Regions from separate parts of the Caldibacillus sp. 210928-DFI.2.18 genome, predicted to be linked through region 1. Evidence: riboswitches for the same ligand, from Rfam matches in the RefSeq annotation. Region 1 holds a riboswitch; the other holds the start of a gene.
What was found. A riboswitch is a leader RNA that binds a small molecule or an ion and turns the genes downstream of it on or off. The one in region 1 is predicted to bind cyclic di-GMP.

Region 1 (3,391 bases):
TTATTGGTGAAATTGTTGACGTAAACGGGAATCCTTATAAAGTTGTGGGCGTTTATGAGTCCCCGATACCGGAACAATATCGTAGTGAAGATGGTGAAATGCTCATGCCCCGTACGGTGATTTCGATGATGTTCGGGAATAGAGAGATTGAGCAGTTAGCCGTTGTCGCCAGTGACCCGGAAAAAATATCTGAAACAGGAAGACTTGCTGCCGAAACATTAACGAAAGCGAAAAAACTTGAAGACGGGCAGTACAACATCAATGACTTTTCAGATTACGAAAAAGAGGTAGATACGGTTATTAACTTGATGACACTTTTCATCGGAAGTATCGCCGGAATTTCCTTATTAGTAGGCGGAATTGGCGTTATGAATATTATGCTTGTTTCGGTGACGGAAAGAACGAGGGAAATTGGACTGAGAAAAGCGATCGGTGCGACACGCGGCAGAATATTATTACAGTTTCTTATTGAATCAATGACATTAACTTCAATTGGCGGTCTTGTTGGTATTGGACTTGCTATCATCGGAGCTATGATGGTTTCAAAATGGTCACCTATTACGGCAACGGTTAGTCCGATTGTCATAATCATCGGGGTTGGATTTTCTGCGTTCATTGGCATTATTTTTGGCATCCTTCCCGCCAACAAAGCATCCAAGCTAAGCCCAATCGACGCATTGAGGTATGAATAGGAGAACATACAAGGGTTCTCCTATTTTTTTACGCTTTCAAATCATTTTCTGGTAGCCTCAGCCTTGCCCTAAAACCTGAGCCATAAACGAACATTACTTGTTGAGAAATCAACTTTTGGTATTGCTTTTCTGTTTTTTAAATTTTCTAGGAAAAAGATAAAGTTTTTTATATCCTTTAGAACCTGCATAAAATCGACAATACTAAAATTAATGGAAATATGGTATTTAATATAGCCATACAAAACTTTTTCATCAATAAAATCAATAAACTTAATATCTGTATAGGAATACACATAATGTAATATTCGGTTTAACGATTCCTTAATTTCTTTATACATTACATTTGAGGGATCAAGATCAAACTGCTGCTTTAATAAATTCCACCGATATTCTTCCTTCAATTTCGGCAATTTATTCTCGTTAATCACTTGTAACTACTTCTTCCTTTTTTATATAAGTATTCAATAAGGCTGGTTTTCCTAAAAAATATCCTTGTCCGTACGTAACCCCATTTTCTTTGGCACTCATTAAGTCCTCCTCAGTTTCCAATCCCTCTAAAATCACGCTGGAGTCAAGCAGCTGAATCATTGACTTTAATACTTTCTGTTTATTAGGTGTTCTTGATAAACCTTCTGAAAAGTACTTATCTAATTTCACAATATCCGGATTAATTTCAAGAATCGTTTTCATATTTGAATATCCTTTTCCTACATCATCAAGTGCCACCAGAAATCCATTTTTTCTTAATTGACCGATCGCATTTTTAAATACCGGTAAATTTATTTCACATTCAGATTCATTTATTTCAAAAACAATCTGCTGTGGAGAAAGATTCGTCATTAATAATATTGTTTGTAAAAATTCTTTCATACCAGAACTCAGTATGGTTGACGGAAACACATTAATGAATAAAAATAATCCCGTTAAATCGGATTCTCTCTCAGAAACAAATCTAAAAACAGACTCGATTGAATATTTGTCCAGCTTTATTAACTGTTTTGTTGACTTGGCCATTTCAAATAAACGTTCAGGATTATGGACTTGTTCTGATCTCAATAAAAACTCATAGCCAATAATTTTGTTTTGCTTTAGTTCAAAAATTGGCTGAACAACATGATAAAAATTGTAGTTATTTTTATTTAACGACATCTGCTTTTCTAACTTACTCATTTACGCACCCCGACTTTACCACATATTTTAAACAAACTTGGGCGCCCGAGCCTTAAGGTGACTCGTGACGCATAGTTCACCGAAAAATTAATTTTTTCAGCTTGATGTATTTTCGCGTAACTTTCCTTGTTACACTTACACTTAATACTTAAAATTTCCCGCAACAAACGAATTCATATCCTTTTGGAAAATTTATCCTTTCTTATAGGTAAAAAAAAAATGACTACTCCCGGTCACCCTAGAATAGCCATTGTAAAGATAAAACTGATTCATCCGTTGGCAACCAGGCGATCATAGTAGAAAATCTTTGAATTTCCAACCTTAGACCCTAGGCTTTGCGTCCTATCCTTTCGAATAGTTTGCCCTAAAATATTTGATTTTTTATCGTACTCATCCTGTAAAAAGCGACATTCTTCACAAAAGTTACAACAAATGTTACAGGTTCCGGTGAAATGGCGCTACTCCCTTTTCACGTATGAAAAACATACACTCCGCTGTCAAAGGAATTCGTTTTCTTAATTTTATGCCCTCACTTTTGAAAATGTACTAAAATTCACTTTTACAGCATCGATTTTCTTTACATTTTTTCGTTTGATCACTCATTTCATTCTTCAATAGAATAACGAAAATATTTTAGTTAATACGTTGTCCTAGCATGGCTATGCTCAATACTGAACATTACTTTGAAGTTTAAAATTGTTGCGGACTCTTGGAGTGTTTGCATCATGATAGGGAAATCTATTGTTGGGAACGCTTCTAGCCACACAAAAATCTTTATCTACTATATTTTTATATTGCTTTTTACAATAACTAACTTTATTACAAATTTCGATAAAATTCAACATTTTTCTCGAAAATTTATGTCCTACTAAATACCCAAATAGCCTATTTTTGAGAGTCTTATCCTCAAAAAAACTATTTCATGTCATACTAAATATGGGTTATTCAAATTTTGCGGAAAACTTTTCATAAGGTGTGACTTAAGAAAAGCGCAGAGCGCCCGCTTAGCGACGTACAAACTGGAGCGCCCCGCAATGAGATAAAGGAAACACGGCGAGGGACGAGCCGATGTTGACTTATCGTAGTGGAGGGGAGTGAAGTTTGCTAGTCGCTGGCGCTCGGAGCTAGACAATAAAACTAATCCCGAGTTATTTACCTGTATTTTTATACTTTCTTATACTATCAAAAAATTAGGTTGGTGAATCAATGACCCACCAACCGAACCTTACTATGCTTTGTTTTCTATTAACGTTAAGGCAGCAAATAATACTTTATCTCAATCCATCATTCCATAATTCAATGAATCAATTACATCTATTGGAACACCTTTCGGATCACACAATGTTTTTAATGATTGGAGTTAGCGTACTTGTGGTCCAAGTAAAACTAGATCGATTCCTTATAATATGTCGTATCGAGATCACAGCCGTGTCCTGGGGCAGAACGGTATTACTTAAATCAATAATCCGATTGCCAAAAGCACCATAAATATTGATATCACGCCATTGATAGGCATTATCTTCCGTTTT
Region 2 (3,391 bases), on a different contig from region 1:
CACATCAGAAGGGTTAAACGCAACCGGAATCGTTGAGCGGAAATTGACGCGTATCATGCATACGACCGTTGATTATACTTGGCTGGGTAAGCTGGAAAATGATTTGCGGTCATCTGTTTACACGATTAAAGAGATCCATTATTTTGATAAAGTTGAATTGGAAACATATGTTGATTTTGGACAAGAAGATCATTTTAAGGAATGGATGATTGAACATACGAATGGTCAAGCAAATATTGTTGAAGGCGAAACTCTTTACTTAGAAAAATTAATTGAGGAATAAAATGAACGGCAAAACAATATGACAGCCTTCTCTTTCACATATATTCTAGTAAATATATACGACACATAACGGCATATTGTATAATGAAAGAAAGAAAATTTTTAGCGATTTCTCCATAAGGTGGGATTTTATGAAACGATTCCTGAAAATATTGATCGGTCTTTTGTTTACAACAGGATTCATTTTGATCGGATATGCCTTATATCACATTTGGGACGGAAACAATCAAGTTGAAAAAAGAATCGTAGAAGCCAAAAAAATCGTCGAACAAAACAATAATGATTCACAAATCGACCCTTCCTCTCTCTCTTATCAAAAAGGGGAAACAATCGGTATATTAAAAATCCCAAAACTAAAAAAAGAGCTGCCAATTATTGAAGGGACGGATGAAGAAGAATTGGAAAAAGGGGTCGGTCATTATACAGGAACCGCCTATCCATTGCAAAACGACCAAATCGTCCTTTCCGGTCACCGGGATACCGTGTTTCGTAATTTTGGGGAATTGGAAACAGGTGATACGTTTATCGTCGAACTTGAATATGGAAAATTCAAATACGAAATCTATGAAATGGATATCGTTCCGGCAGACGATACAACGGTGATTCGTTCGACGGCCCCGGATGAAATCTTAACGGTAACCACCTGCTATCCCTTTTACTACATCGGCAATGCGCCGGAGCGAGCTATTTTTTATGCCAAACCGGTAAAGTGACGCTTCTCTTTCAAAGTCATAGTGAGCTTACAGACTGCCGCTCGGAAGCATGATATACCGGCGCACTAGATATGGTGATATCGGTGTGAAATCTGCCATACCTTTTTGTGCCAATCGTTCATTAAAACAAAAAGTACTGAGAAGGTAGTTATATCAAAATTTCACCATAAAATGGGCACCATAAAGTTAAAATGAACTTTATGGAAGCCCGGTTTTTTAAAAAATTAGTAGAATACATTCCTAATTTTTGGACTTAAACAATAAATCCTTCAATTTTCATCAGCATTGGATCAAAACCGACGTATTTGCCGTTAGATTCCACCCTATTTTTCGTTCTTTTGGACTATATATGACGATAAAAAATAATTAGCGATCCCTACTATATATTGTGTTAAATTCGCCATTTTGAACACTGTATCTAGTTTTTATTCATAATAACAATAATTTTTAAAAGGTTTTCAAAAAGAAATAGTTCATTCTTACTATATACAAATAGTATATTACGAATAAAATTAAAATAGTAGCTACCATCAATAGGAAATTTTTGAAGACTTTGTATCATACTAATTTCACTCTTTACCATGGTCGACATAAATTTAAAATATGAATATTTTATTGTAAAATATGCATTTTTTGGTATAATAAATACTGGAAAGTAATTATTCAAAAATTTCTTAACCTATTTATTAAAATAAGCTTACCCACTATTCATATTTGCTAGAATTTGAGTGGATAGCTCTAGAAATTTGGTATACATGATTAAAGGCAAAACCATTGAAAAATGGTGACGCAAAGCTTAAGGGACTAACGTGTGAAAGGAACTAGACCAAGTAACACTATGTTTGCCAGCTGCCTATGTATACTCCTTCAAAAAATTCGGAGGGGTGCCTGATTTGTATACAAAACCAGTCAATTGGTTAACGATTGGAGATGTCTTAGCTGAAGATATCATTATTGATCATGAAGTTATTTTTACTGCCGGTACTGTGATAACACTAAATAAAATTTTAAAATTACAGTCTCTGGAAATAGCGTATGTAAAAGTTTCATCTACTCCATTTGCAACAGCAAATTATCAAAAGCAGACAATTATTTTTTCGGATTTAATTGCACAAGACTTTTATAACTTTTTGATAAAAAACAATAAAAACCAACGTTATTCAATCTTATTAAAGGACAATGAAGATTTCCAATTTGTAACCAATCATGCTTTACTGAATATGAACGAAAGCGTCGTCAACTTATTATCTGCATTAAAATCCTGGGATAATTGTTCTTATAAACATGTGCTTGATGTGTTTGTGATCGCTGCGCAATGGATGCGTTATCTGGGTATGACGGTAAGTGCTGATGATTGCTATGGCCTGCTTTTGCATGATATTGGCAAAATCAAAGTTCCACGTTCAATTCTGATAAAAAATCAAAGTTTAACCAATGAAGAATATGAATATATTAAAATGCACACAGAGAATGGGGAATGTATACTCAAAAGCCTTAATTTTCCTAACATTGTTTGCGATATGGCAAAATTTCACCATGTCCGATTTAATGGAACAGGTTACCCGAAAACATACCCTGAGGTTCTCGATATCAGAATAAAAATGTTAATGATCGTTGACGTGTTTTCAGCACTAACCTTAGATCGTCCGTACCGAAAAGCTTATAGTTTTGAGGATGGCCTGGATATTCTGAAAATGGAAGCGGATGGCTTTGATAAAGACCTTTTGCAGCAATTTTTCCATTTTATCAAATATAAAATGGAAAAAATTCCGCAAAGGTGATTATTTATAAAAGAAACCTCATTTTTGACATATTTTTCATTCTTTGATACGGATTGGGAACACTAATAAAGGAAAGTTCAATCAGTGGGGGAATCCCCACTGATTATTTTAGGAATTCAGCTTAAAGTGCACAAGGAATGCTACGAAGCACGGGAAGGCTTCGAAAGTATGGGCTCCACAGTTGAAAAAGCAATGGCTTTATCAACGAATACATCGCAGCCGAATTTTTTCGGTAAACAACTACGGCTCTACCTTCTCCTAAAGCTCGGACGCCCGAGTTTTTTATTCTTTTCTTCAATTTTTATCTAAATTTATCAAATTTCGTTTGATTTTGTTAACTTTTACTGTATGATTTTTATAGTTATGATTTTAAAAATGTTAGACGAAATCAACAACTACGTTCATGGAGGGAATCAATTGAAAAGGGTCAAGGAAAAAAAGAAAAAGAGAAGATGGTTACGGTATACCATGATTATTCTTGGGGTATTACTCATCGGAATTTGCGGATATCTTTATTCTATTTATCATTCATTAACCAATGCGGTAGATAGTATGCACCAGCCGATTAGAGAAACATCTGAAAAGAGGCAAGAAACCGTTACATTGGAGAAAAAA

Region 2: linked by a shared signal. The riboswitch ahead of LIZ98_RS11995 (HD-GYP domain-containing protein) and the one ahead of LIZ98_RS13015 (EAL domain-containing protein) in region 1 are both predicted to bind cyclic di-GMP.

The regions. Positions count from the first base shown of each region.
Region 1 is NZ_JAJCHL010000068.1:11,909-15,299, reverse strand. It holds gene LIZ98_RS13025 (ABC transporter permease) at 1-692, shown strand, start outside; gene LIZ98_RS13020 (hypothetical protein) at 761-1,120, opposite strand; gene LIZ98_RS13015 (EAL domain-containing protein) at 1,113-1,862, opposite strand; cyclic di-GMP riboswitch class I at 2,138-2,236, opposite strand; partial or broken gene LIZ98_RS18200 (PTS sugar transporter subunit IIB) at 3,139-3,255, opposite strand; partial or broken gene LIZ98_RS18195 (LiaF domain-containing protein) at 3,275-3,391, opposite strand, start outside.
Region 2 is NZ_JAJCHL010000057.1:5,902-9,292, forward strand. It holds gene LIZ98_RS11985 (YigZ family protein) at 1-283, shown strand, start outside; gene LIZ98_RS11990 (class D sortase) at 414-995, shown strand; cyclic di-GMP riboswitch class I at 1,750-1,852, shown strand; gene LIZ98_RS11995 (HD-GYP domain-containing protein) at 1,889-2,776, shown strand; gene tagU (polyisoprenyl-teichoic acid--peptidoglycan teichoic acid transferase TagU) at 3,194-3,391, shown strand, end outside.